Regions from separate parts of the Kocuria turfanensis genome, predicted to be linked through region 1. Evidence: predicted binding sites of a transcription regulator. Region 1 holds the regulator's gene; the other holds the start of a gene.
The links. The regulator HrcA, encoded in region 1, represses chaperone genes, less so after heat shock. The targets are predictions, from matches to a motif close to TTNGCACTCGNNNNNNNCGAGTGCNAA.
Positions count from the first base shown of each region.

Region 2: groES (co-chaperone GroES) is a predicted target of HrcA. The motif match lies at 10,341-10,367, and genes of this name have one in related genera.

Region 1 covers NZ_CP014480.1:562,668-572,275, reverse strand. The annotation lists gene lepA (translation elongation factor 4) at 96-1,952, shown strand; gene hemW (radical SAM family heme chaperone HemW) at 1,952-3,196, shown strand; gene AYX06_RS02620 (DUF4870 domain-containing protein) at 3,236-3,700, opposite strand; gene AYX06_RS02615 (DUF3097 domain-containing protein) at 3,850-4,713, opposite strand; gene hrcA (heat-inducible transcriptional repressor HrcA) at 4,888-5,895, shown strand; gene dnaJ (molecular chaperone DnaJ) at 5,967-7,115, shown strand; gene AYX06_RS02600 (16S rRNA (uracil(1498)-N(3))-methyltransferase) at 7,112-7,891, shown strand; gene AYX06_RS02595 (GerMN domain-containing protein) at 7,931-8,893, opposite strand; gene AYX06_RS02590 (PhoH family protein) at 9,233-9,608, shown strand, end outside.
Region 2 covers NZ_CP014480.1:1,177,783-1,197,438, reverse strand. The annotation lists gene tsaE (tRNA (adenosine(37)-N6)-threonylcarbamoyltransferase complex ATPase subunit type 1 TsaE) at 1-295, shown strand, start outside; gene tsaB (tRNA (adenosine(37)-N6)-threonylcarbamoyltransferase complex dimerization subunit type 1 TsaB) at 305-982, shown strand; gene rimI (ribosomal protein S18-alanine N-acetyltransferase) at 1,018-1,494, shown strand; gene tsaD (tRNA (adenosine(37)-N6)-threonylcarbamoyltransferase complex transferase subunit TsaD) at 1,491-2,588, shown strand; gene AYX06_RS05460 (2-hydroxyacid dehydrogenase) at 2,605-3,582, opposite strand; gene AYX06_RS05455 (glutamate--cysteine ligase) at 3,636-4,781, opposite strand; gene AYX06_RS05450 (class I SAM-dependent methyltransferase) at 4,875-6,146, opposite strand; gene AYX06_RS05445 (iron ABC transporter ATP-binding protein) at 6,201-6,956, opposite strand; gene AYX06_RS05440 (iron chelate uptake ABC transporter family permease subunit) at 6,953-8,014, opposite strand; gene AYX06_RS05435 (ABC transporter permease) at 8,007-8,999, opposite strand; gene AYX06_RS05430 (siderophore ABC transporter substrate-binding protein) at 9,090-10,091, opposite strand; gene groES (co-chaperone GroES) at 10,533-10,829, shown strand; gene groL (chaperonin GroEL) at 10,973-12,574, shown strand; gene AYX06_RS05415 (acyltransferase family protein) at 12,728-14,797, shown strand; gene AYX06_RS05410 (acyltransferase family protein) at 14,794-16,923, shown strand; gene guaB (IMP dehydrogenase) at 16,977-18,539, shown strand; gene AYX06_RS05400 (GuaB3 family IMP dehydrogenase-related protein) at 18,574-19,656, shown strand, end outside.

The DNA.
Region 1 (9,608 bases):
GGGAAACTGGACAGCTGAATCCCCCCGGCGCGATCCACCCGCCGGTAGCCCCAGGACCTGCCGGAAGCGACGACCTCCCGGAGAAAGGACCGCCCGTGTCACCGCTGGCCGTCAACCCCCCGGTTCCCGCCTCGACCGACCCGTCGATCCTGCGCAACTTCTGCATCATCGCCCACATCGACCACGGCAAGTCCACGCTGGCGGACCGCATGCTGCAGGCCACGGGCGTGGTGACGCCGCGGGAGATGAAGGCGCAGTACCTGGACCGGATGGACATCGAGCGCGAGCGCGGGATCACGATCAAGTCCCAGGCCGTGCGGATGCCCTGGAACGTGGACGGCCAGGACTTCGCCCTGAACATGATCGACACCCCCGGCCACGTCGACTTCACCTACGAGGTCTCCCGGTCCCTGGCCGCCTGCGAGGGCGCGCTGCTGCTGGTGGACGCCGCCCAGGGCATCGAGGCCCAGACCCTGGCCAACCTGTACCTGGCCATGGAGAACGACCTCACGATCATCCCGGTGCTGAACAAGATCGACCTGCCCGCGGCCCAGCCCGAGAAGTACGCCCAGGAGCTGGGCAACCTCATCGGCGTGGAGCCCGACGACGTGCTGCGGGTCTCCGGCAAGACCGGGGAGGGCGTGGAGGCGCTCCTGGACCGGATCGTCCAGGAGGTCCCGCACCCCGTGGGCCGGGCCGACGCCCCGTCGCGGGCGATGATCTTCGACTCCGTCTACGACACCTACCGCGGCGTGGTCACCTACGTCCGTGTGGTCGACGGGAAGCTCACCCCGCGGGAGCGGATCCGGATGATGTCCACCGGCGCCCAGCACGAGCTGCTGGAGATCGGCGTCATCTCCCCCGAGCCGAAGCCCACCGAGGGCCTGGGCGTGGGGGAGGTGGGCTACCTGATCACCGGCGTCAAGGACGTGCGCCAGTCCCGCGTGGGCGACACCGTGACCAACCACCAGCGCCCGGCGACCGAGAACCTGGGCGGCTACGAGGACCCCAAGCCGATGGTCTTCTCGGGCCTGTTCCCGATCGACGGCTCCGACTACCCGGTCCTGCGCGACGCCCTGGACAAGCTCCAGCTCAACGACGCCGCGCTGGTCTACGAGCCGGAGAACTCCGCGGCCCTGGGCTTCGGCTTCCGCTGCGGGTTCCTGGGCCTGCTCCACCTGGAGATCGTCCGGGAGCGCCTGGAGCGGGAGTTCAACCTCGACCTGATCTCCACCGCCCCGTCCGTGAGCTACAACGTCACCCTGGAGGACCGCTCCGAGCGGGTCGTCACGAACCCCTCCGAGTTCCCCGAGGGGAAGATCGCCGAGATCCGCGAGCCCATGGTCGCCGCCACGGTGCTGGCGCCCTCGGAGTTCATCGGCGCCATCATGGAGCTGTGCCAGTCCAAGCGCGGGCAGCTCAAGGGCATGGACTACCTCTCCGAGGACCGGGTCGAGCTGCGCTACCGGCTGCCGCTGGCCGAGATCGTCTTCGACTTCTTCGACCAGCTGAAGTCCCGCACCAAGGGCTACGCGTCCCTGGACTGGAAGGCCGAGGGCGAGGAGGCCGCCGACCTCGTCAAGGTGGACATCCTGCTGCAGGGCGAGCCGGTCGACGCGTTCAGCGCGATCACCCACCGGGACAAGGCCTACTCCTACGGGGTGATGATGACCGGCAAGCTGCGCGAGCTCATTCCGCGCCAGCAGTTCGAGGTCCCCATCCAGGCCGCCATCGGCTCCCGGGTGATCGCGCGCGAGAACATCCGGGCCATCCGCAAGGACGTGCTCTCCAAGTGCTACGGCGGCGACATCTCCCGCAAGCGCAAGCTGCTGGAGAAGCAGAAGGAGGGCAAGAAGCGGATGAAGATGGTGGGCCGCGTGGAGGTCCCCCAGGAGGCGTTCGTGGCGGCGCTGTCCTCCGACGAGGCCGGGGCGAAGGACAAGAAGAAGTAGTGGCCCCCGCCCAGCCCGAGGGCCTGCCCGCACCGCTGGACGGGCGGCTGCCGGCCTCCGCCGCCGAGGGCTCCGCCGAGCGCACGCTCAGTCTCTACGTGCACGTGCCGTTCTGCGCGGTCCGCTGCGGGTACTGCGACTTCAACACCTACACGGCCGTGGAACTGGGCGACGGGGTGTCCCAGGACGCCTACGCCGCCGACGCCGCCGCGGAGGTGCGCTGGGCCCGCCGGGTGCTGCAGGACTCCGGCGTGGACGCCCGGCCCCTGCACAGCGTGTTCTTCGGCGGCGGCACCCCCACGCTGCTGCCCGCCGAGGATCTGGCCGCCGTCCTGGCGCAGGCCCGGGAGAGCTTCGGCCTCGCCGAGGGCGCCGAGGTCACCACCGAGGCCAACCCGGACTCGGTGACCCCGCGGTCCCTGCGGGTCCTCGCGGAGGCCGGAGTGACCCGGGTGTCCTTCGGCATGCAGTCCGCGGCCCCGCACGTGCTCGCCGTCCTGGACCGCACCCACGACCCCGACAACGTGCCGCGGGCGGTCGCCTGGGCGCGCGAGGCGGGACTGGGCGTGAGCGTGGACCTGATCTACGGCACCCCCGGGGAGACCCTGGCCGACTGGGAGCACTCGCTGCGCACGGCCGTGGCCTACGAGCCCGACCACGTCTCGGCCTACTCGCTGATCATCGAGGACGGCACCCGGCTGGCCGCCCGGATGCGGCGCGGGGAGGTCCCGCCCGTGGACGAGGACGACCAGGCCGACAAGTACGAGCTGGCCGACCGGATCCTGGGGGAGGCCGGCTTCGAGTGGTACGAGGTGAGCAACTGGTCCCGGCCCGCCCGCGGCGCCGACGCCCGGGCCCACCGCAGCCGGCACAACCTCGCGTACTGGCACAACCAGGACTGGTGGGGGATCGGCCCCGGCGCCCACTCGCACGTGGGCGGGACGCGCTGGTGGAACCTCAAGCACCCGGTGCCCTACACGAACCGGGTGCGGGCCGGGGAGTCCCCCGCGGCCGGGCGGGAGATCCTCGACGCGGACACCCGCCACCTCGAGCGCGTGATGCTCGAGGCGCGGATCCGGGACGGCCTGCCCGTGGCGGCCCTGGACGGCGACGGGCGCACCGCGGTGGCGGGTCTGATCGCCGACGGCCTCGTCGAGCCCGGGCCGGCGCTGCGCGGGACGCTGGTGCTGACCCTGCGGGGCCGGCTCCTGGGCGACGCCGTGGTGCGGCGCCTGCTGAGCTGACCGGCCAGGACGACCCCGCCGGGCCCGGCGGCGGGTGCCTCAGCGGCGGGCGGCGCGCTCCCGCGACCGCTCGCGCAGCTTCTCGGCGAGCCGGTCGTACAGCCGGGTGTTGAACCGGTAGAGGTACGGCTCCCCGTGGTTGACCCGGATCCCGCCGGCCAGGGAGCCGACGGCCAGCAGCAGCCACGCGGCGGCGGCCGCGAGCGCGAAGAACCAGCCGACGAACGGGACGGGCGCGAGCAGCACGCCGGCGACCACCACGAGCGTGGGCAGCAGGGTGAAGTTCATCGCCTCCCGCGACTCCTGCTCGGTGAACCTGCCCCGGCCGCGGAAGACGCGGTGGATGAGGAACGAGGGCACGAAGCCGACCACCCCGGCGAAGTGCGCCAGGGTCGCCCACTGGTGGTCCTCGGCGACGGTGAGCGGCTGCGCCACGGGGGAGAGGCCCTCGAACGGGGCCTCGGCGTTCTCGTGGCTCGATCGGGGGTCGGTCTGCACGGGCACGGAAGTCCTTCGGGGGTGGGACCGCGGCACGGCTGCGGTCGACGGATGGCGTGGCTCGATTCTACCGGCCGGTTCGGAAGTTGCACGGGGCCCGCCCGCCCACGTGTGCCTGTGTGACGTGACGTCGGTCGCGCCCGCCCAGGACGGGCTCAGGCCCCCGGGGCGGTGAGGAAGTCGATGAGCTCCTCGACCCGCCCCAGGAGCGCCGGCTCGAGGTCGGCGTAGCTGTCCACCCGTGAGAGGATGTGCTGCCACGCCCGGCCGAGGTCCCCGGGGGTGCGGTGCGGCCAGCCGAGGGCCGCGGCGGTGCCGGTCTTCCAGTCGGTGCCCCGCGGGACCACGGGCCAGGCCTCGACGCCGAGGACCCGGGGCCGGACCGCCTGCCAGATGTCCACGTACGGGTGGCCCAGCACCAGCACGTTGCCGGGCGCCCCGGGCAGGCGCATCGTCCGCTCGGCGATCCGGGACTCCTTGGAGCCGGGCACGAGGTGGTCCACGAGGATGCCCAGCCGCCGGCCCGGGCCCGGCCCGAACTCCTGCACCGCCGCCGGCAGGTCGTCGACGCCGTGCAGCGGCTCCACGACGATGCCCTCGACGGCCAGGTCGTGCCCCCAGACCTTGGCCACGAGCTCGGCGTCGTGGTACCCCTCGACCCAGACGCGGGAGGCCCTGGCGGTGCTGGCCCGCAGCCCCTCCACGGCCACGGAGCCGGAGCGGGTGCGCCCGGGACGCTTCGCCGCCGGGGCCCGGCGGGGCTCCACGACGACGACGGGCTCGCCCTCCAGCAGGAAGCCCGGTCCGAGCGGGAACGCCTTGACCCGGCCGCGGCGGTCCTCCAGGCCCATGACCCGCATCCCGCCGATCGTCTCCAGGGACACGACCGCCCCGACCCAGCCGGTGGTGACGTCCTCCAGGAGCAGCCCGGGGGCGACCGGCACCTCCGCGGAGGCCGGCTTCCGCCGGGAGAGGCCCGCGTCGTCGAGGCTGCGCGGCCCCCAGCCGTAGTCGCTCATGCTCGTCCTCCCGGTCGCGGTCCCGCCCGTCCGGCGCGGATCAGCCGGAAGCGTACCAAACCGGGCGGGCAGGACCGGGGGTCGGACACGGGGGCTACACTGGATCGCGCTGGCACTGTGGCCGCCCGAGTGCCAGGCGGCCCGGGTGCCGAGGAGACGACGGGGAGGAGCGACGTGAACCATCCGAGACGACTGCAGATCCTGCAGGCCATCGTGGAGGACTACGTGCACTTCCAGGAGCCCGTGGGCTCCAAGGCCCTCGTGGAGCGGCACCGGCTCGGTGTCTCCTCGGCCACCGTGCGCAACGACATGGCCGCGCTCGAGGAGGAGGGCCTGATCACGGCCCCCCACACGAGCTCGGGCCGGATCCCGACCGACAAGGGCTACCGGACCTTCGTGGACCAGATCGCGGCCGTCAAGCCGCTCTCCGGCCCGGAGCGCCGGGCCATCCAGAGCCTGCTCGACGACGCCGCGGACATCGACGACGTCATGGAGCGCACCGTGCGCCTGCTCGCCCAGCTCACCCACCAGGTGGCCGTCGTGCAGTACCCGCACGCGTCCGGGGTGACGGTGCGCCACGTGGAGGTCGTCGACCTCGGCGCGGGCCGGGTGCTCGTGGTGCTCATCCCCACCAACGGACGGGTCGCCCAGCGCGTGGCCGTGCTGCCCGCCCCCCTGGAGGAGGCGCAGCTGCTCGAGCTGCGCGCCCGGGTGCTGGCCGCGGCCGTCGGCCGCTCCCTGGCCGCGGTGCCCGCGGCGCTCGTGGCGATGACCGCCGACATGGCGCCCCCGCTGCGCCCGGCCGCGGAGACGGTGGCCGAGGTCGTCGGGGCCCTGGCCACGGGCGGGGCCGAGCACCGCATGGTCATGGCCGGCACCGCCAACCTGGCCCGCGCCACCGGGGACTTCCACCTGAGCATCGGTCCCGTCCTGGAGGCGCTCGAGGAGCAGGTCGTCATGCTCCGGCTGCTCTCCGAGATGGAGCAGGACGCCCGCGGCGTGGCCGTGCGCATCGGCGCGGAGAACGCCGCGGGGCCCCTGTCCGAGGCGGCGGTCGTCGCCACCGGCTACGGGCCCCAGTCCAAGGTCGGGGTCGTGGGCCCCATGCGCATGGACTACCCGTCCACGATGGCGGCCGTGCGCGCCGTCGCCCGCTACCTCTCCCGTATCCTCGGGGGCTGAGCCCCCGCGGGCCCCGGCGCCGGGGCCCGGCACCAGAACTCCCACCAGACCTCTCGACAGAACGGACCACGGTGAGCAATCACTACGAGACCCTGGGTGTGTCCCGCGACGCCAGCCAGGAAGAGATCAAGAAGGCCTATCGGAAGAAGGCCCGCAAGCTGCACCCGGACGTCAACCCCAGCCCCGAGGCCGCGGAGGAGTTCAAGCGCGTCTCCCACGCCAACGACGTCCTCGCCGACCCCGAGAAGCGGCGCGTGTACGACGCCACCGGCAACGAGAACGGCACCGACACCGGCTTCGGCGGCGGGTTCCCGGGCACCGGCTTCGGCTTCCAGGACATCTTCGACACCTTCTTCCAGGGCGCCGGCGGCTCCGGGGCGGGCCGGCGCGGGCCCGCCTCCCGCACCCGCCAGGGCCAGGACGCGCTGATCAACGTGCGCGTGTCCCTCAAGGACGCGGTCTTCGGCACCGAGAAGAAGATCACCGTGGACACCGCGGTGGTCTGCCCCACCTGCAACGGCAGCTGCTGCCAGGAGGGCACCCGCCCGGAGACCTGCGAGGTCTGCCACGGCGCCGGCCAGGTCCAGCGCCAGGTGCAGTCCATCCTCGGGACCGTGGTGACCGCGGCTCCCTGCGCCACCTGCGACGGCTTCGGCACGGTCATCAAGCACCCCTGCCACGAGTGCTACGGCGAGGGCCGGGTGCGCGACCGGCGCCCGCTGACCGTCAAGATCCCGGCCGGGGTGTCCTCCGGCAACCGGATCCGCCTCTCCGGCCAGGGCGAGGCGGGCACGGCCGGCGGCCCCAACGGGGACCTCTACGTCGAGCTCAAGGTCGACCCGGACCCGACCTTCGAGCGGCAGGGCGACGACCTGCACGCCAGGGTGCGCGTGCCCATGACCTCCGCGGCGCTGGGCACCACCGTGACCCTCGAGACCTTCGACGGGGAGCGCGACGTGCCGGTGGCCCCGGGCACCCAGACGGGCCACACGGTCACCCTGCACGACCTCGGCGCCACGCGGCTGCGCGGCGGCGGCCGCGGTGAGCTCTACGTCCACCTGGAGGTCGAGACGCCCACGGGGCTCGACGACGAGCAGCGCGAGCTGCTGGAGCAGCTCTCCCGGCTGCGCGGGGAGGAGCAGGCCACCGGCACCACGCTGAACAGCCCCGCCGGCTCCGGCGGGTTCTTCTCGCGGCTCAAGGACCGCTTCGACCTGTGAGCCTGCCCGTCTTCAAGGTGGAGCCCGGCCGGCTCGACGGGCTCGGCCCGGGCGCGGTGCTCTCCGTCACCGGGCCGGAGGCCCGCCACGCCGTCACCGTGCGCCGCCTCGGTCCCGGGGAGCGCCTCGAGCTGGTCGACGGCGCGGGCGCGCGGGCGACCGGGGAGCTGGTCGCCGCCGGGAGGGACAGCATGGACGTGCGCCTGGCCGCGGTGAGCGCGGACCCGCTCCGCCGGCCCCGGCTGGTGCTCGCCCAGGCGCTGGCCAAGGGAGAGCGCGACCTCCTCGCCGTCGAGACGGCCACCGAGCTGGGCGTCGACGCGGTGGTGCCGTGGCAGGCGGAGCGCTCCATCGTGCGGTGGAAGAAGGAGCGTGCCGCCAAGAGCCACGACAAGTGGGTGCACACCGTGGCGGCCGCCGCCAAGCAGTCCCGCCGGGCGCACTGGCCCGAGGTCCTGCCGCTGAGCACCACCCGTGAGCTGGCCGCTCTGCTGGGGCGGCCGGGCACGGCCGGGGTCGTGCTGCACGAGCAGGCCCGGGACTCCCTCGCGGGACTGCTCGGCGGTCCGCACCGGCCCTGGGAGGCGGCGGAGCGGATCGTGCTCGTCGTCGGCCCGGAGGGCGGCATCGCCCCGGGCGAGCTCGAGGCCCTGGCCGGCGCCGGGGCGCGGACGCTGCGTCTCGGGCCCGAGGTGCTGCGCAGCTCCACCGCCGGCCCGGTCGCCCTGGCCGTGCTCAGCGCCGCGCTGGGCCGCTGGGACGGCGCCCCCGGCTGAGCCGGGTCGCCCCGCACACGTCCCGGCGGGCCCGGCCGCTCAGCGCGGGACGACCTCCACGGCGCCGTCGTCGCGCACGGTCCCGCCCTCGGCGTCCCGGCCCGTGACCGTCACCTCGTACCGGCCGGGGGCCAGCTCGACCTCCGTGCGGAACCCGACCGTCCCGTCGTCGCGTGCGGTGGTGCGCACCGCGCCGCCGGCGACCGTCGCCCCGTCCTCGTCGAGGACCGCCCACCGGCAGTCGGCCACGCCCTCCAGGGCCCGGCCGGAGATCTCGACGGCGCCCTCGGGGTGCGGGCCCTCCCGGGGGTCCAGCAGCCACAGGGGCGCCTCCAGGCTCCCGTCGGGGCGCAGGGGCTCGTCGAGCCGGACGGAGCCGAAGACCTCCTCCCGGGCCCTCCCGTCCACGAGCACCACCACCTCGGGCTCGGCGTTCTGCGGCAGCAGCCCCGTGCTGCTCGCCGTGGCCGTCACGGTGTGGGCGAGCTGCTGGAGCGCCAGGCGCGCGTCCTGCTCGTCCAGGCCGGCGCGGAAGGCCTCGGCGGGCAGGTCGACGGTGATCGTGCCGTCCGGGGACGTGGAGCTGCCCACCTGGTCCACCGGGGACCAGAGGGTGCGGTAGCCGGGGTCCTGGGGCGCGGCGGTGGTCAGCAGCCCGGCCGCTGCCGCGATGGGGTCCACGGCCGTCGGGCCCTCGGCGGCGTCCCGGAACTCGCGGAACAGCCGCTGCTCCCCGTCGGCCGCCCCCACCCAGTAGACCGGGACCTTCGTGGTGGCGACCGCGCTGCTGCTGCCGCCGGCGGCGCCGGAGCCGCTGCTCGCCGGGCCGGGCGCGGCGGCAGCCGCGGAGACGGGCGCCGTGCCGGAGGCGGGAACGGCGTCGTGGGGCGCCGGCCCGGCCCCCGGGGCGCACCCGGCGAGGACGAGGAGGCAGGCCGTGGACAGCGCGACCGCGCGGCGGCGGGCGCCCCCGGTGGGGGGCCGGAACAGGTCAGGGGCCATGGGGGGACGCGCACCTCGTCTCTGCGGGGTCGGTGGGGGATGCCGGTGCGGCCGGCCGGGGGCCGCACCCGTCCCCCTGCCGGAGGACCCGACCATTCCAGCACAGCGTCCCGGGGCCCCACGCCCGGAACGGCCGCGCCACCGTGACCGATACCAAATCGGAATCTCCGCACCGGCGGGCCCGGGCGCCGGGGCCGCGCGGTACCCTGGTAGCAGGGCCGGCCCCCGCGGGGCGCCCGCCGCCGCACCACGGTGCCCGCACCGGCACCCGCACCGGCACCCGCACCGAAGCACAGCACCCATCGAGAGAGCGAGAGCACGGCCCCACGGGCCGCACCCATGACTGAGACGCTGCCCGGCACCACGCGCCCACTGACGGCCCGCACCGTCATCACCTTTCCCGACCGCGAGACCATGGTCCGCTGCCTCGGCTCCGGGGACGACACCCTGCGCCAGGTCGAGACGGCCTTCCCCGGCCTCTCGACCCGCCCGCGGGAGCTGGAGCTCGGCATCGAGGGCCCGAGCGGCCCCGTGCAGATCGCCGCGACGCTCTTCGACGAGCTCAAGGTCCTCGCCGGGCGCGAGACCGCGATCACCCCCCAGGTGATCACGCAGCTGCTCGAGCTCATCGGCCGCGACCTCTCCGCCCGGCCCAGCGGAGCGCTGACCCAGAACATCCTCTCCAGCCGGGGCCGCAAGATCCGGCCCAAGACCC
Region 2 (19,656 bases), 620 kb from region 1:
GCTGGGCAGCGCGGCGGAGGTCGACGACATCGACCTCGAGGACACCGTGGACTCGGCCGTCACCGTGGTGGAGTGGGGGGCCGGGAAGGTCGAGCACCTCGCCGACTCCCGCCTGGAGATCGTGCTGGAGCGCGCGGTGGGCGCCGCGCCCGTCGGCGGCACCGTGGACGAGCACGGGCAGGAGGACGAGGACGCCGAGCCGCGCCGGATCACGCTGACCGGGATCGGCCCGCGCTGGGCGGGCGGCCCCCCGTCCCTGGAGCCGCCCGCGGAGAGCCCCGCGCCCGGGCACTAGAATGGCCGGGTGCTTCTCCTGTGCCTGGACTCCTCCGCCGTCGCCTCCGCCGCGCTCGTGACCGGCGCGGGTGAGATCGCCGGCTCCTTCGTGAGCCCCGACACCCGCTCCCACGCCGAGGTGCTGGCCCCCGCCGTCCGCGACCTGCTGGACGGGCACGGCCTGACCGGCGCCGGGCTCGACGGCGTGCTCGTGGGCACCGGTCCCGGCCCCTTCACCGGGCTGCGCGCCGGGATCGCGACCGCCCGGGCCCTCGCCTTCGCCTGGGACCTGCCGCTGCACGGCCTGATGAGCCTGGAGGCCCTGGCGCAGGACGCCGCCGAGCACGCCCGGGCGGCCGGCCACGAGGAGTTCCTCGTGCTCACCGACGCCCGCCGCAAGGAGGTCTACTGGGCCCGCTACGCCCTCGACCCCGACGGCCCGCGGCGGGTCGCCGGGCCGGGGGTCGCCGCCGCGGAGCAGCTCCCGGCGCTGCCCGCCTACGGCCGCGGCGCGGGGATCTGGGCGGAGCGGCTGGCGCTGCCCGTGCCGGCGTTCGCCGGGGCCCAGCCCTCGGCGGCGTCGCTCGGGCTCGCCGCGCTGCGCCTGCGCGCCCGCGGCGAGGAGCCGGGCCCGGACACGACCCCCCTGTACCTGCGCGAGTCCGACGCGAAGGTCCCCGGCCCCCGGAAGAAGGCCCTCGCGTGAGCGCCGCCCCGCAGCCGCCCTGGACCCTGCGCCGGATGACCGCCCAGGACGTCCCCGTGGTGCACGCCCTGGAGCAGGACCTCTTCCCGGCCGACGCCTGGCCGCTGGAGATGTTCTCCGCCGAGCTGGCCCAGCCCGTGTGCTGGTACTGGGTGGCCGAGCAGGACGACCGGATCGTCGGCTACGCGGGACTGATGTGCATCCGCCCGGTCGGCGACGTCCAGACCATCGCGGTGCTGCCCGAGCACGAGGGCCGCGGGATCGGCTCGGCGCTGCTGCGCACCCTGCACGGGCAGGCCCGCGAGCTCGGCGCCACCGAGGTGCTGCTCGAGGTCCGCGCCGACAACCCCCGCGCCCAGCGGCTCTACCGCCGCTTCGGCTACGAGCACATCCACACCCGGCCCCGCTACTACCGGGACGGCACCGACGCGCTGATCATGCGCCTGGACCTCACCGCCCCGGAGCCCCCGAGCACCCCGGCCCCGACCCACCCCACGGAGGACGACCGATGACCGACGGACCGCTGGTGCTGGGCATCGAGTCCTCCTGCGACGAGACCGGCGTCGGGATCGTGCGCGGGCGCACGCTGCTCGCCAACGTCGTGTCCTCCTCGATGGACGAGCACGCCCGGTTCGGGGGCGTGATCCCCGAGATCGCCTCCCGGGCCCACCTCGACGCCCTCGTGCCCACCCTGCGCGAGGCCCTGGACCGGGCCGGTGTGGGCCTGGCCGAGCTCGACGCCCTGGCCGTGACCTCCGGGCCCGGCCTGGCCGGGGCGCTCATGGTGGGCGTCGCCGCCGCGAAGGCGCTCGCCGTGGCCACCGGCAAGCCGCTGTACGCCGTCAACCACCTGGTGGCCCACGTCAGCGTGGGTGTGCTGGAGGACTCGGGGATCGAGGGCTTCCGGGGCGGCTTCGACGACGGCCTGCCCCGGGACCTGGGCGCGCTGCTGGTCTCCGGCGGGCACACCGAGATCCTCGCCGTCGACGACCTCTCCCGGGACGTGCGGCTGCTCGGGGCCACGATCGACGACGCGGCCGGCGAGGCCTACGACAAGGTGGCCCGGGTCCTGGGGCTGGCCTACCCGGGCGGTCCGGCCATCGACGCCGCCGCCCGGTCCGGGGACCCCACGGCCTTCCGCTTCCCGCGCGGGCTGACCGCGGGCAAGTACCTGGGCTCGGCCGAGCGGCCCGGCCCGCACCGCTACGACTTCTCCTTCTCCGGGCTCAAGACAGCGGTGGCCCGCGTGGTCGAGGCGCACGAGGCCGAGGGCCGGGCGGTGCCGGTCGCGGACGTCGCCGCGTCCTTCCAGGAAGCCGTGGCCGACGTCGTCACGCGCAAGGCGGTGCTCGCGTGCACCGAGCAGGGGCTCGGCACGCTGCTGCTGGGCGGGGGAGTGGCCGCCAACTCGCGGCTGCGGGAACTCACCGCCGAGCGCTGCGCCGCGCACGGGATCGAGCTGGTCGTCCCGAAGCTCTCCCTGTGCACCGACAACGGGGCGATGGTCGCGGCCCTCGCGGCCCGGGTCGTGGCCGAGGGCCGCGAGCCCTCGGGCCTGGGCTTCGCCGCCGACTCCTCCCTGCCCGTCACCACCGTCTCCGTCTGAGCCGGGCGGCGGCCGGTCAGGCCACGGGCGTGACCAGGGTGCCGTCGGCGAGCCAGCTGCGGAGGTTGCGCAGGGTCAGCTCGGCCATCGCCCGGCGCGTCTGCACCGTGGCGCTGCCCACGTGCGGCAGCAGCACCACGTTCTCGAGCCGGCGCAGCGCGGCCGGCACGTGCGGCTCGGCGCGGTACACGTCCAGACCGGCCCCGGCCAGGCGGCCCTCCTCCAGGGCAGCGACGAGCGCGGTCTCGTCCACGACCGCGCCGCGGGCGACGTTGACCAGGAAGCCCTGGGGGCCGAGGGCGTCCAGGACCGCGGCGTCGACCAGCGCCGCGGAGTCCGGGCCGCCGGGCACGGCGACCACCAGGGCGTCGACGGCCGCGGCGAGCTCCGCGGGGGAGCCGTGGTAGCGGTGCCCGACGCCGGGGACCGGCCGCCGGTTGTGGTAGTGGATCTCGCAGCCGAGCGCGGTGAGGCGGTGGGCCACGGCCCGGCCGATCCGGCCGAGGCCGAGGATCCCGACGCGGCGGCCGGAGGCGTGCACGGTCAGCGGGTAGTTGCCGGTCGTCTCCCACTCCCCGCGGCGCACGAAGCGGTCGGCGGCGGAGAACCGGCGCAGCACGTCGAGGTAGAGGGCCAGCGCGGTGTCCGCCACGGCGTCGGTGAGCACGTCGGGGGTGTTGCTCATCCGGATCCCGCGCGCGGCGGCCTCGGCGGCGTCCGTCCCGTCGTAGCCGACGCCGAAGTGCACGACGGCCTCGAGGCGGGGCAGGCGGCCCATGAGCTCCCGGTCCACGCCGGTGCGCCCGGAGCACACAGCCACGCGCACCTCCCCGGCGTGCCGGTCCAGGAACTCCTCCCGGTCCCGGCGTGCCGCGGGCAGGCGCAGCGCCGAGAACTCGGTGGTGAGGGTGTCCTCCACCAGGGGGTGCAGGGCGCCGATCTGCAGGACGGGGCCCTGCGGCACGGTGCTGCCCGGTCGGGTCGGTTCGGTCATGTCTGCCACCTGTGGGGGACGGGAGCCCGCGCGGGCTCGGCCGGACGGGACGGTCAGTCGTTCTCGCGGGTGCGGCGCACGATGTCGAGGGCGACGGCGCGCAGGTCGCCCCCGTGGGCGCGGGCCACGGCCCGCTGGCGCTGGTAGCCGGCGCCCTCCCGCAGGATCCGCTCCACGTCGGAGAGCTCCTGCGCGCAGCCCAGCCGCGCGGCGACGGGCTCGAGCCGGTCGAGCAGGCCGATCAGGTCCTCGCGCAGGTCCCGCTCGGTGTTGTGCGGGCCGGTGATCACCTCGGCGTCCAGGCCGTAGCGGGCGGCCCGCCACTTGTTCTCCTGGATGTGCCACGGCCGCAGCCGGGCGGGCTCCCGGCCGGCCTCGACGTCGCGGGACAGGGACTCGGCGAGGCACTGGGTGAGGGCGGTGAGCGCCCCGACCTCCCACAGGGTCGAGAGCCCGTCGCAGAACCGCACCTCGTCCGTGCCCAGCCGCGGCACGGGGCGCACGTCCCAGCGCGCCTCGCTGAGCTCCTCGATGATCCCGGTGGAGACCATGTCCTCGATGCACTGCTCGTAGGCGTCCCAGGAGGGGAAGTGGTAGGGCAGCCCGGCGGTGGAGAGCTGCTGGAAGATCATGGAGCGCTGGGACGCGTAGCCGGTGTCCTCCCCGGCCCAGAAGGGAGAGTTGGAGGACAGGGCCAGCAGGTGCGGGTAGTAGGTCAGCAGCCCGTCGAGCACCGGCAGGGCCTTGGCCCGCGCGTCCAGGCCCACGTGCACGTGCACCCCGTAGATGACCATCTGCCGGCCCCAGTACTGGGTCCGCTCCACCAGCTTGTGGTAGCGCTGCTTGTCGGTGACCTGCTGGTCCTGCCAGCGCGCGAAGGGGTGGGTGCCGGCGGCGAAGATCTCGAGGCCCTGCGGGTCGGTGACCCTGCGGATCTCGTCCATCATGGCCGCCAGCTGCTCGGTGGAGTGGGCGACGTCACGGCACACCCCGGTGACCATCTCGACGGTGTTGAGCAGGAACTCCCCGGTGAGCTGCGGGTGGTCGCCGTCGGTGCCCCACTCGGGGTGGGCCTCCAGGACCGCCTCGAACGTCTCCCGGCCGCGGGGCACGAGATCGCCCGTGGTGCCGTCCACCAGGGCGATTTCCCACTCGACGCCCAGCGTCGACTGGTCGGAGCGGGCGAACGAGATCTCCACGCGGCAGGTCCTCCGTGCTCTGCGGGCGCGTCGGCCCGCGGGGTGCGGGCCGGATCGCCCGGTCGGGTGCGGGCCCTTTCGCCCGCGGAGCCCTCAGTCTACGGTTTCGACGACGAGCACGACGCGCCGCTCCCCGGCGCCGGCCCCGGTCCCCGGCCCGCCGTCCGGGGCGGACGCCGGGCCCGTGCGGGTGAGCACGAGGGTGGCCCGGCCGGGTCCCTTCGGCGCGAGCTGGCGGCGCAGCTGCTCGGGGGTGACGTCGGTGCCCCGCTTCTTGATCTCGAGGGTGCCCACCTCGTGCTCCCGCACCCACCGCTTGAGCACCTTGACGGTGTGCGGGAGCACCTCCCGCACCCGGTAGGCGCGGGCCAGCGGCGTGCGGACCAGCTCGTCGGAGCTCAGGTAGGCGATCCGCGGGTGGATCAGCCGCGCGCCCAGCCGGCGGGCGAGGTCGGTGACGAGGCCCGCGCGGATCACCGCGCCGTCCGGCTCGTACAGGTACGACCCCACCGGGCCCACCACCGCGTCCGCGTGGGCGGGGTCGAGGTCCTCCGGGCTGGTGAGCTCCGTGGACCCGTGCTCGGAGAGCACGAGGGCCGCCCGCCGGACCCCGGGCCGGGCCACGGCGTTAAACCACAGCACGGCCTCGACCACGTCCCCGCGGTCGGAGACCCACTGCGCCTCGCACCCGGCCGGCACCGCCTCGTGGGGGATGCCGGGGCCCAGCTTCACGCCCACGGGCAGCCCCCGCGCGGCGAGCGCCTCGACGAAGGACAGCGGCGGGGAGAACGCCTCGGGGTCGAAGATCCGGCGGGTCCCGGACGACGACGTCTCGCGCCGGGCCGGGTCCAGCCACACCCCGTCCGGCGGCCCGCCGGGGAGCGCGTCGAGGTCCAGGGAGGCGGCGTCCCCGTGCAGCACCGTGGCCTCGGGGAAGGGGCGGAGGTTGAGCAGGGCCACGGCCGCCGTGGTCTCGTCCAGCTCCACCGCGGTGACCCGCCGGTCCAGGGAGGCCAGGGCGAGGGCGTCGGCGCCGATGCCGCAGCCGAGGTCGGCCACGTGGGCGAGCCCGGCGTCGGCGAAGCGGCGGGCGTGCAGGACGGCCACGCGCAGCCGGGTGGCCTGCTCGAGGCCGGCCCGGGTGAACAGCATCTGCTCGGCGAAGTCCCCGAACTTGGCGCGCGCCCGCGTGCGCAGCCTCGCCTGGGTGAGCACCGCGGCGACGAGCTCGGCGTCGTGCCCCCGGGCCCGCAGCCGGGTCGCCGCCGCGAGCGCGTCGTCGGCGTCGTAGGGGCCGGTCTCCGCGAGCAGCCGGCGCCCCTCGTCCGTGAGCAGGGGTGCGATGTCGGTGGCCTCGTCGCGCATGGGGCCACCCTATCCGGCCCCGGCCCCGGCCCGGTGCGCCCGGGCGCCGGGCGGTCAGTAGAACGCGGCGAGCCGGCCCCGCGGGCCGTCGATGACGGTCACCGGGGTCTCGAAGACGCGGCTGAGGACGGCGTCGTCCATGATCTCCCGCGGCTCGCCGAACTCGGCGACCCGGCCGTCCTTCACGGCGCAGATCCGGTCGGCGTAGTGGCTGGCGAAGTTGACGTCGTGCAGGACGATGAGGATGGTGCGGCCCATCTCGTCGCAGGCCCGCCGCAGGTGCTGCATCATCGACACGGCGTGGCGCATGTCCAGGTTGTTCAGGGGCTCGTCCAGCAGCACGTGGTCGGTCTCCTGGGCCAGGACCATGGCCACGTAGGCGCGCTGGCGCTGTCCGCCCGAGAGCTGGTCGAGGTAGCGGTGCTCCAGCGGCCGCAGCCCGAGGAAGTCGATGTAGGTGCTGACGACCTCCTCGTCCAGCGCGGTCAGCCGGCCGTGGCTGTGCGGGAACCGTCCGAAGCCGACCAGCTGCCGCACCGTGAGCCGCGTGACGTAGTGGTTCTCCTGGCGCAGGACGGACACGATCCGGGCGAGGTCCTTGGACTTCGTGCGGGCCACGTCGTAGCCGGCGATGTCGATGGTGCCGGCGTCGAGGCCGAGCAGCCGCCCGATCATGGTCAGGAGCGTGGACTTGCCCGCGCCGTTGGGGCCGACCAGGGCGGTCATCCCGCCCGAGGGGATCTCCAGGTCCACGGGGCCGATGGTGACCTCGCCCCCGTAGTCCTTGCGCACGTTGGTGAGGGTGATCACAGCCGGCCCTTTCGGAGGATGACGTAGAGGAAGACGGAGCCGCCGACGAGCTCGATGATGATCGAGACCACGCCCTGGGCGTAGAAGACGTGGTGGAGCACGAAGTAGGCGCCGGTGAGGACGAGGAAGCCGGTGAGGACCGCCACCGGGAAGACCCGGCGGTGGTCGTACGTGTCGGCGAACTGGTAGGCGAGGGTCGCCACCAGGAAGCCCAGGAACGTCATCGGGCCCACCAGCGCGGTGGAGACCGCCATGAGGACGGAGACGAGGAAGAGCGTGCGCATGACCTCGGCGCGGTGCCGCACCCCGAGGTTCAGGCTGGCCTCCCGCCCGAGGGCGAGCACGTCGAGCCGGCGGGAGCCGGACCACAGCAGGCCGCCGGCCAGCAGGCACAGCGGGACGGCCACGGGCAGGTAGTCGGCGTGGGCGTTCGTCACGGAGCCGAACAGCCGGGCGGAGAGCACGTCGAAGTCGCTGGGGGAGAGCAGGCGCTGCATGAACGTCGAGACCGAGCCGAGCCCTCCGCCGACGATGATGCCCACGAGCAGCATGACGTGCAGGTTCCCGTACCGGCCGGAGAGCAGCCACCCGTAGAGGGCGAGGGACAGGGCCACCATGAGGGCGACCTGCAGGAGGAACTGCGGCACGCCCTGCAGGACGAGGATCCCGGCGGCGCCCAGGAAGTAGACCGTGGAGGTCTGGATCGCCACGTAGAGGGACTCGAAGCCCATGATCGACGGGGTGATGATGCGGTTGGTCGTGGCCGTCTGGAAGCTCACGGTGGCCATCGCCTGGCAGAAGGCCACGACCGCCATGATGACGACGCCGGTGGCCCGGCGCTCCGCGATCCGCCAGAAGCCGTCCGAGCCCACCGGCATCGGGTTGTCCCAGGCGAGCAGGCCGAAGGCGAAGCCCGCCGAGGCGAGGGCCAGCACGGCCACGACGGTCCAGTACCGCCGCCGGGCCCGCGGCGTGGGGAAGGGGCCGGTGCCGCGCCGGGCGCCGGGCGCCGGCGGTGCCGCCGGGGCGGTCGGGGTCGCGAGCACGGCGTCAGACACGTCGACGCTGCCTCAGGAGCAGGTGGACGAACACGACGGCGCCGACGATCCCGAGGATCACCGACACCGGGATCTCGAACGGCATGATGACGATCCTCCCGATCAGGTCGCACACCGTCACGATGGCGATGCCCAGCAGGCACACCCACGGCAGGTTGCTGCGCAGGTCGTCGCCGCGGACCATCGAGACGATGTTGGGGACGATGAGGCCCAGGAACGGCAGGTTGCCGACGACGACGGTCACGACGCCGGTGGCCACCGCGATCAGCCCGGTGCCGAGCAGGACGGTCCGGTGGTAGTTCAGCCCGACGTTGGTGGCGACGTCCTCACCGAGCCCGGCGACGGTGAGCCGGTCCGCCACGAGGAAGACCGCGACGCCGACCAGCAGCACGATCCACAGCACCTCGTACTGGCCGCGCAGCACCGAGGTGAAGCTGCCGGCGAACCAGACCCCCAGGTTCTGCAGCATGTCGGTCTGCAGCGCCAGGAACGTCGAGGCGGAGCCGACCACCGCGCCCAGCATGATCCCGACGATGGGGACGATGAGGGAGGAGCGCAGGGACACCCGGCGCAGGAAGAGGAAGAAGATCATGGTCCCGACGAAGGCCGCCGCCACGGCCCCGGTCATCCGGGTGAGGAGGCTCGCGGTGGGCACCAGCAGCGTGACGACGAGCAGCCCGAGCCCCGCCCACTCGGTGGTGCCCGTCGTGGTGGGCTCCACGAACCGGTTCTGCGTGAGCAGCTGCATCACCAGCCCGGACATCGCCATGGCCGCACCGGCGAGCACCAGGGCGACGGTGCGGGGGATCCGCGTGATCGCGAACATCGCGCCGCCGCCCTCGGCGCCGAAGACGTCGTAGACCCCCGTGAGGAGGGAGGCGGCCAGCAGCGCCAGGACCCCGAGCGCACCGGCGAGCAGCTTCCGGTCGAACAGTGCGCCCTTGCCGCCCGTGCGGCTCCGGGGTCGCGGTGTGGTCGTCGTCATGGGGGAGCCTCTCCTCCGGCCTCGTGCCCGGCGCGGGACGGTGGTGGTGCCCGCTGTCGCAGGCCCCGCCACCGTCGTCCGCACGACGGGTCAGTCCTGCTCGCCCATGGCGTCGGCGAGGGTGTTGAAGAACTCCGTGTAGGTCTGGATGCCCTCGTTGGTGTAGGTGTCCTTGGGCATGTAGACCACGTGGTCCTCCCGCACCGCGGTGACGTCCTGCAGCGCCTCGGCGTTCTCGAGGACCTCCTGCGCCGGGGTGAACTCCGCGTCGTCGGCGGCGATCGCCGCGTCGCGGTCCATCACCAGGATCCAGTCGGGGTTCGAGTCCGCGATCGCCTCGACCGAGATGTCGTCGCCCTGGTGGTCGTCGCTGGCGCCCTCGACCTCGAGGGCCGGTGCGAAGTCGAAGATCTCGAACAGCGGGCCCAGGGTCCGGCCCACACCCGGGGCGACGTAGCCGATCTCGCCGCCGGAGACGGTGACCGCCATGACCGTGTCGCCGGGCCGGTACCCCTCGACGACGCGCTGCATCGCCTCGTCGAAGGCGCCGTTGATCTCCTCGGCCTCCGCGGTGCGGTCGAAGATCTCGCCCAGCACCGAGGTCTGCCGCTTCAGCTCCTCGTCGAGGGGCTGGTCCTCCCGCGGGTCGAGCTCCACGACGGTGGCGTCCGGCACGAGGTCGGCGAAGTCCTCGCGGTAGTCCGCGAAGCGCTGACCGTTGACGATGAGGTCGGGGTCCGCCGCGACGACGGCCTCGAGGTCGGGCTCGCGGTGGTTGCCGATGTCGGTGACGGACTCGTCGTCGGCGTAGGCGATGGTGTCCGGCATGAGGGCGCGCGGGGCGGCCGCCAGCCGGACGTCCCAGTCGGCCAGCGTCTCGAAGGTGCGGTTGTCGGTGGCGACCACGGTGGACGGCGGGGCGGCGACGGTCTGCGTGCCGTGGTTGTCCTCGACCTCGACCGCGGCCGTGGCCGTGGAGGCGGCGGAGGACTCCGTGGACGCGGTCTCGCTGCCCTGTGCTCCACCGCAGGCGGTGAGGGCGAGGGCGCTGACGGCGGCCAGGAGGGCGGCCGGGTACTGGGTGCGGTTCATGGTGTTCCTTCGTGCGCGGATTCGGCTGCGGAGCCCCGTCGCGCCGCCCCCGGCGGGGCGCACGGCGGGGCTCCGCACGGGGCGACGCCCCGGTGCGGGTGCACGGGACGTCGGGGGCGGCACCGGTTCTCGGCCGAGGTAAGGCTTGCCTTACCGCTCAACCTAGAGGGCGCGGGCGGGGGAGGCAAATCATTGGGCAATACCGGCGTGCCCTAATTCGGCCGCACGCGGATCGGCCGCTCCGCCGCGCTGGCACTCGCCTTGACCGACTGCTAGGCGACTCCTATAGTCGGCCTTGGCACTCTCCGGGTGAGGGTGCTAAGGGCCAGGCGATCGATCGGCACCGCGACGACGGTTGGTGCGCCAACCGGCCCGAAGCACGACGGCGGGCCCTGCCCGCGGTCGCCCACCGCTTTCCACGCCTACAGAGAAGGAGAGATCGTGTCGGTCTCCATCAAGCCCCTCGAGGATCGCATCGTCGTTCAGCCGCTCGCCGCTGAGCAGACCACCGCTTCCGGCCTCGTCATCCCGGACACCGCCAAGGAGAAGCCCCAGGAGGGCAAGGTCCTGGCCGTGGGCCCCGGCCGTGTCGACGACTCCGGCAACCGCATCCCGGTCGACGTCAAGGAGGGCGACGTCGTGATCTTCTCCAAGTACGGCGGGACCGAGGTCAAGTACAACGGCGAGGAGTACCTGGTGCTCCCGGCCCGCGACGTCCTCGCCGTCGTCGAGAAGTAGACCCCGCGCAGACCGCGCAGTCCTGACGAAGGGTGCCCGCCGCGCGCCCCGCTTCCCCGGCGGGCCCGCGGCGGGCACCCTTCGTCGTCCCCGATTCCCGAACCCCGCTGGACCACCAGCCACCCAGAAGGAGCTCTTCGCTCATGGCCAAGCAGCTGGCATTCGACGATGCCGCCCGCAAGTCCCTCGAGAACGGCGTCAACAAGCTCGCCGACACCGTCAAGGTCACCCTCGGCCCCCGCGGGCGCAACGTGGTGCTCGACAAGAAGTGGGGCGCCCCCACGATCACCAACGACGGCGTGACCATCGCCCGGGAGGTCGAGCTCGACGAGCCCTACGAGAACCTCGGCGCGCAGCTCGCCAAGGAGGTGGCGACCAAGACCAACGACGTCGCCGGCGACGGCACCACCACCGCCACCGTGCTCGCCCAGGCGCTCGTCAAGGAGGGCCTGCGCAACGTGGCCGCCGGGGCGGACCCGCTGAGCCTCAAGCGCGGCATCGAGAAGGCCGTCGAGGCCGTCGCGCAGCGCCTGCTGGACAACGCCCGCCCGGTCGAGGGCGTCAACGTCGCCCACGTGGCGACCATCTCCGCGCAGGACCCCGCCATCGGGGAGCTCATCGCCCAGGCCTTCGAGACGGTCGGCAAGGACGGCGTCATCACCGTCGAGGACGGCTCCAGCACCGAGGTGGAGCTCGAGGTCACCGAGGGCATGCAGTTCGACAAGGGCTACCTGTCCCCGTCCTTCGTGACCGACGCCGAGCGCCAGGAAGCGGTCATGGAGAACTCCCTGGTGCTGCTGTACCAGGGCAAGATCTCCTCCGTGCAGGAGCTCATGCCGGTGCTGGAGAAGGTCCTGCAGGCCAAGAAGCCGCTGACCATCATCGCGGAGGACGTCGAGGGTGAGGCCCTGTCCACCCTGGTGGTCAACAAGCTGCGCGGCACGCTCGACGTCGTGGCGCTCAAGGCCCCCGGGTTCGGCGACCGCCGCAAGGCGATCCTGCAGGACCTCGCGGTGCTCACCGGCGGCGAGTTCATCACCTCCGAGCTCGGCATCAGCCTCGACCAGGTGACCCTGGAGCAGCTGGGCACGGCCCGCCGCGTCACGGTCACCAAGAACACCACCACGGTGGTCGACGGCGGCGGGACCCCGGAGCAGATCCAGGAGCGCGTCGCCACGATCCGCGCCGAGGTGGAGCGCACCGACTCCGAGTGGGACCGCGAGAAGCTCCAGGAGCGGCTCGCCCGCCTCGCCGGCGGCGTCTCCGTGATCAAGGTCGGCGCGGCCACCGAGGTCGAGGCCAAGGAGCGCAAGCACCGCATCGAGGACGCCGTGTCCTCGACCCGCGCGGCGCTCGAGCAGGGCATCGTCTCCGGCGGCGGCACCGCCCTGGTGCACGCGGCCAAGGTCCTCGACGAGTCCGACCTCGGGCTCACCGGCGACGCGGCGACCGCGCTCGGCATCGTCCGCCGCGCGCTGCGCCAGCCGCTGTACTGGATCGCGCAGAACGCCGGCCAGGACGGGGCCGTGGTCGCCTCCCGCGTGGCCGACCTGGAGCCCGGCCACGGCTACGACGCCGCCGCCGGCGAGTACGTCGACATGGTCGCCGCCGGCATCATCGACCCGGTCAAGGTCACCCGCTCGGCGCTGCAGAACGCCGCCTCCATCGCGGCGCTCGTGCTCACCACGGAGACCCTCGTGGTGGACAAGCCCGCCGAGGACGCGGGGCACGGCCACCAGCACTGACCCGCGCCGCCCGTCCGACGGACCCGTCCCGCCCGCGCGGGGCGGGTCCGTCGGCCGTTGCCGCCCGTGCCCGGCCGCCTCCGGTAGAGTGCGGGGGTCCCATCCGACCACTGCCCGCGCCCCTCGGCGGCACGGTGTTCCCAGGAGATGCCCATGACCAGCCTTCGCGAGCAGGGCGTCCCGGCCCCGGCCGACACGGTCACCGCCCGGCGGGTGGCCCGCTACGCGGGGTTCCGCCCGGAGGTGCAGGGGCTGCGCTTCGTGGCGGTGCTGCTGGTGGTGCTCTACCACGTCTTCCTCGACCGGGTCTCCGGCGGGGTGGACATCTTCCTGCTGATCTCGGCGTTCTTCCTCACCCTGTCCTTCGTGCGCAAGCTCGAGGCCGGCCAGCCGCTGGCCCTGGGCCGCTACTGGCTGCACGTGTTCAAGCGGCTGCTGCCCCTGGCCGTGCTCACCGTCCTGGGCACCCTCGTGCTCGCGTGGCTGTTCTACCCGGAGGCGCGGATCGACCGGATCCGCACCGAGGCGCTGGCCTCGGTGTTCTACGTGGAGAACTGGGCCCTGGCCCGGGCCGAGGTCGACTACTACGCCGCCGACGACTCCACCGCCTCCCCGTTCCAGCACTTCTGGTCGCTGTCGGTGCAGGGGCAGGTGTTCCTGCTGTGGCCGCTGGTCTTCGCCGCGGCCTGGCTGCTGGGCCGGTGGCGGGGGTGGCGGCCGGTGCCGGTGCTGGCGGTGCTGTTCGGCGCCGTGTTCGTGGTCTCGCTGGCGTGGTCGGTGCACAGCACCGCCGCCCAGCAGGCCTTCGCCTACTTCGACACCCGCGCCCGGCTGTGGGAGTTCGCCCTGGGCTCGCTGCTGGCCCTGGCGGTGCCCTACCTGCGCCCGCCCCGGGCGGCGCGCGTGGCCCTGGGCTGGGCCGGGATGCTGAGCATGGTCTCGGTCGGGGTGCTCATCGACGTGCAGGGGGCGTTCCCGGGGTGGATCGCGCTGTGGCCGCTGCTCTCGGCGGCGGCGATCATCGTGGCCGGCCGGTCGGGGTCCCCCTTCGGGCTGGACCGGGTCCTGGCGTCGAAGCCGCTGGTGCGGCTGGGGGACGCCTCCTACGCGCTGTACCTGGTGCACTGGCCGCTGCTGATCACCTACCTGGTGCTCCGGGACCGGCCGGTGGCCGGGCCGCGGTCGGGCGTGGTCATCATCCTCGTCTCCCTGGTGCTGGCGGTGCTCGCCACGGCCCTGGTGGAGCGCCCGTTCCAGCGCTGGGCGTGGCCGGAGCGCACCAAGCGGCGGCTGGCGGTGTCGGTGGCGGTGAGCCTGGCCCTGGTGGCCGTCCCGGTGCTGGCCTGGCAGCAGGCCGACGCCCGGCGCGCCGCGCTGCTCGCGGAGGAGGCCGCCCGCAACAGCCCCGGGGCGGCCGTGCTGCAGCCGGGCTTCGAGTTCCGCGGCGACCCGGAGGCGCCCACGCTGCCGCTGGCCTCCGCGCTGCAGGAGGAGTGGGTGGGGCTGCCCGAGCCCTGCTCGGGGCGCTTCGCCCCGGAGCAGGAGCTGCTCGAGCAGCACTGCCGCCAGACCCCGGCCCTGCCGGACCCCGAGCGCACCGTCCTGGTGGTCGGCAACTCCCACATGGAGCAGTTCATGGGCGCGGTGATCCCCCTGGCGGAGGAGCGCGGCTGGCAGCTCGTCGCCGTCCTGCAGCCCGGCTGCGCCTTCGCCGTCCGGCCGGAGGGCGACGCGTGCCACGAGGGCAACGAGGCGGCCCTCGACTACGTGGAGCGCCTCGACCCGGACATGGTCCTGACGACGTCGACCTACGCGGCCCGGATGGACGGATCCGCGGAGGCCATGGTCGGAGGCTTCCCGGAGCTGGTCGACCGCCTGACCGGCCAGGGGATCGAGGTCGTCGGCTTCCGCGACAACCCCCGCTTCGACTTCAACCCCTACGAGTGCGCGCAGACCCACGGCGAGGACGCGGCCCGGTGCCAGGTCCCCGTGGCACAGGTGCTGGCCCCGGTGAATCCCGCCGACGCCCTCCGCGACCGCCCCGGGTTCACCTCCCTGGACCTCACGGACCTGATCTGCCCCGAGGGCCTGTGCCGGCCCGTGGTGGGCAACGCCTTCGTCTTCTTCGACCCGCACCACCTGACCTGGACCTACGCGCGGACCATGGCCCCCGCCCTCGAGGAGCGGCTCCTCGGGGCCGCCGGATCCGGGGCCGTCTCGTGAGCACGGTGCGCACCGGTGCCCCGCGGCCCGCCGACGGGCCCTCGTCGGCCTCGGCCGCGGGGGCGCCCGGCGCCGGCGACCCGGCCACGGCCCGGCGGGTGGCCCGGTACTCCGGCTTCCGCCCGGAGGTGCAGGGGCTGCGGTTCGTGGCGGTGCTGCTGGTGGTGCTCTACCACGTGTTCCTCGGGCGGGTCTCCGGCGGGGTGGACGTGTTCCTGCTGATCTCGGCGTTCTTCCTCACCCTGTCCTTCGTGCGCAAGCTGGAGTCGGGCCGGCCGCTGGCGATCGGGCGCTACTGGCTGCACGTGTTCAAGCGGCTGCTGCCCCTGGCCGCGCTCACCGTGCTCGGCACCCTGCTGCTCGTCGAGCTGCTCTATCCGGCCTACGACGTCGGACGCTGGCGGGCCGAGGGGCTGGCCTCGGTGTTCTACGTGGAGAACTGGGCGCTGGCGCTGAACGCGGTGGACTACTACGCCGCCGACCACTCCACGGCCTCCCCGTTCCAGCACTTCTGGTCGCTGTCGGTGCAGGGGCAGGTGTTCCTGGTGTGGCCGCTGGTCTTCGGGGTGGCCTGGCTGCTGGGCCGGTGGCGGGGGTGGCGGCCGGTGCCGGTGCTGGCGGTGCTGTTCGGGACGATCTTCGCCGTCTCCCTGGCGTGGTCGGTGCACTCCACGGCCGCCCAGCAGGAGTTCGCCTACTTCGACACCCGCACCCGGTTGTGGGAGTTCGCCCTGGGCTCGCTGCTGGCTCTGGCGCTGCCGTATCTGCGGCCCTCGCCCAGGGTGCGGGTGGTGCTGGGCTGGGCCGGGCTGGTGAGCATGGTCTCGGTGGGGGTGCTGGTGGACGTGCAGGGGGCGTTCCCGGGGTGGATCGCGCTGTGGCCGCTGGCCTCGGCGGCGGCGATCATCGTGGCCGGGCGCTCCGGGTCCCGGTTCGGGCTGGACCGGGTCCTGGCCTCGAAGCCGCTGGTGCGGCTGGGGGACGCCTCCTACGCGCTGTACCTGGTGCACTGGCCGCTGCTGATCACCTACCTGGTGCTGCGCGACCGCCCCATGGCCGGACCCCGGTCGGGAGTGCTGCTGGTGCTGCTGTCGGTGCTGCTGGCCGTGCTGCTCACCCGCTTCGTCGAGGACCGGCTCAGGGCCTGGTCCTGGCCGGAGCAGTCCAAGCGGCGGCTGGCCGGGGTCGTGGTGCTCTGCCTGGCCCTGGTCGCGGCCCCGGTGCTGTCCCTGCAGCACGCCGAGGACCGCCGGGCCACCGCGATCCTCGCCGAGGCGGACCGCAACAACCCCGGGGCCGCGGTCCTGCTGCCCGGGTACCGCGGCCAGGCCGACCCGGACGCACCGGCCATCCCGGTGGTCACCGGGGACCACTACCGGAAGCCCGGGCTGGGCGAGCCCTGTCCCGCGGAACTGGGGATCTCCGAGCGCCACCAGCAGTGGTGCTTCGACACCGTCCCGAACGCCGAGCCCGCCGCGACCCTCCTGGTCGTCGGCAACAGCCACGTGCACATGTGGATCCCGGCGGTCGAGGAGCTGGCCGAGGCCAACGACTGGCGGGTGGTCACCTACATCCGCGGCAACTGCATGTACTCCACCGTCGAGGAGCAGGTGGCCGACCACGAGGCCTGCGCCCGCTGGCTGGAGGGCACCGACCCCGTGGTCGAGGCCGTGGGACCGGACCTGGTGCTGCTGCAGGGCACCCGCAGCACGGACGAGGACGAGGAGCAGTTCACCCCCGGGATGGAGCAGCGCATCCGCGGCCTGGCCGAGCGCGGCATCCAGGTCATCGGGCTGCGGGACAACGCCCGCTTCGACTTCGTCCCCGCCCAGTGCGCTGTGGACCACGGCGCCGACGCCGCCGAGTGCGCCGCCTCCCACGTGATCCTGGGCCCGGACAGCCCGCTGGCACCGGTGGCCGACGAGCTGGACCGGGTGTCGATGGTCGACATGGGGGACCTGATCTGCCCGGACGGACGCTGCCCACCGGTCGTCGGCAACGTGTACACCTACTGGGACAACAACCACCTCACCGTCGAGTACGTGCGCACGCTGGCCCCCATGTTCGTCGAGCGGGTCCGGGAGGCCCTGGCCGCCGACGGCGTCGCTCCCCGCCCGGCACCGTGAGACCGGGCACAGCCCGGCCGCCGGCCGGTCCGGCGCGGCGGCAGGCCCGTAGAATGGACGGGACTCCCTCGAAGCTGAAAGGCCCCACCGTGTCGGATACCGCCGTCCCCACCGCCCTGTCCGAGGACCCGTTCGGGTTCACCGGGCTGACCTACGACGACGTCCTGCTGCTGCCCGGCAACACGGACGTCATCCCGTCGGAGGCCTCGACGCGCACCCGGCTGTCCCGGCGCATCACCCTGGAGGTGCCGCTGCTGTCCGCCGCCATGGACACCGTCACCGAGTCCCCGATGGCCATCGCGATGGCCCGCCAGGGCGGCCTGGGCGTGATCCACCGCAACCTCTCGATCGAGGACCAGGCGGAGCACGTGGACCGGGTCAAGCGCAGCGAGTCGGGCATGATCACCGACCCCGTGACCATCTCCCCGGACGCGACCCTCGAGGAGCTCGACCGGCTCTGCGGCTACTACCGGGTCTCCGGGCTGCCGGTCGTGGACGCGGAGCAGAAGCTGCTGGGCATCATCACCAACCGGGACACCCGCTACCTGCCGGAGAGCGACTTCCCGAAGCGCCGGGTGCACGAGATCATGACGCCCATGCCCCTGATCACCGGCAAGGTGGGGATGGCCAAGGACGACGCCCACGCCCTGCTGGCCTCGAACAAGATCGAGAAGCTCCCGCTGGTCGACGACGCCGGCCGGCTCACCGGGCTGATCACCATCAAGGACTTCACCAAGGCCGAGCAGTACCCGTACGCCACGAAGGACGACGAGGGACGCCTGCGCGTCGGCGCCGCCGTCGGCTTCTTCGGCGACGGCTTCGAGCGCGCCATGGCCCTCGTGGAGGCCGGGGTGGACGCGCTGTTCATCGACACCGCCAACGGCCACTCCCAGGGCGTGCTCGAGATGGTCGCCCGGCTCAAGGCGGAGCCCGCCGCCGCCCACGTGGACGTGATCGGCGGCCAGGCCGCCACCCGGCACGGCGCGCAGGCCATCGTCGACGCCGGCGCGGACGCCGTGAAGGTCGGCGTGGGCCCCGGCTCGATCTGCACGACCCGCATCATCGCCGGCGTGGGCGTGCCCCAGGTCACCGCCGTCAACGAGGCGGCCAAGGCCGCGATCCCGGCGGGCGTGCCCCTGATCGCCGACGGCGGCCTGCAGTACTCCGGCGACATCGGCAAGGCCCTCGTGGCCGGCGCGGACTCCGTCATGGTCGGCTCCCTGCTCGCCGGCTGCGACGAGTCCCCGGGCGAGCTGATCTTCGTCAACGGCAAGCAGTTCAAGACCTACCGGGGGATGGGCTCGCTGGGGGCCATGCAGTCCCGCGGCAAGAAGACCTCCTACTCGAAGGACCGCTACTTCCAGGCCGACGTCTCCAGCGACGAGAAGCTCATCCCCGAGGGCATCGAGGGCCAGGTGCCCTACCGGGGCCCGCTCTCGGCCGTGGTGCACCAGCTCGACGGCGGCCTGCGCCAGACCATGTTCTACGTGGGCGCCCACAGCCTGGAGGAGCTCAAGCACAAGGGCCGGTTCGTGCGCATCACCCCCGCCGGGCTCAAGGAGTCCCACCCGCACGACATCACCATGACCGTCGAAGCACCCAACTACCAGCGCTGAGCGGCGGTCCGCTGCACCCTCCGGAAAGGACACCATGAGCTACGACATCGAGATCGGCCGGTCCAAACGCGCCCGCCGCACCTTCTCCCTCGACGAGATCGCCCTCGTCCCCTCCCGCCGCACCCGCGACCCCCGGGACGTCTCCACGGACTGGCAGATCGACGCCTACCGGTTCTCGATCCCCTTCCTGGGCGCCCCGATGGACTCGGCCACGTCCCCGGAGACGGCCATCGCCCTCGGCCGCGCCGGGGGACTGGGCGTGCTGGACCTCGAGGGGCTGTGGACCCGCTACGAGGACCCGCAGCCGGTGCTCGACGAGATCGCGGACCTCTCCGGCGACGACGCCCCGGCCGCGACCCGCCGGATGCAGGAGCTCTACGAGGCCCCGGTGCAGCCCGAGCTGATCACCGCCCGGCTCGCCCAGATCCGGGAGGCCGGCGTGATCGTGGCGGGCTCGCTCACCCCGCAGCGCACCGTGGAGCACTACCGGACGGTCCTGGACGCCGGGGTGGACGTCTTCGTGATCCGCGGGACCACGGTCTCCGCGGAGCACGTCTCCCGCAACCAGGAGCCCCTGGACCTCAAGAAGTTCATCTACGACCTCGACGTCCCGGTCATCGTGGGCGGCGCGGCCGGCTACACCCCCGCCCTGCACCTCATGCGCACCGGCGCGGCAGGGGTGCTCGTGGGCTTCGGCGGCGGCGCGTCCATGCGGATCCAGAACACCCTGGGCATCCACGCGGCCATGGCCACGGCGATCTCCGACGTCGCCGCCGCCCGCCGGGACTACCTCGACGAGTCCGGCGGCCGCTACGTCCACGTCATCGCCGACGGCGGCGTGGGGGTCTCCGGGGACATCGTCAAGGCCCTCGCGATGGGCGCCGACGCCGTGATGCTGGGCACCGCCCTGGCCCGCACGGCCGAGGCCCCCGGGCAGGGCTGGCACTGGGGCGCGGAGGCCCACCACGGGCAGCTCCCGCGCGGACTGCGCACCCGGGTGGGCACGGTCGGGCCGCTGCAGGAGGTCCTCTTCGGCCCCTCCCGGCACGTGGACGGCACCTCCAACCTCGTGGGCGCGCTGCGCCGGTCGATGGCCACCACCGGGTACCTGGAGCTC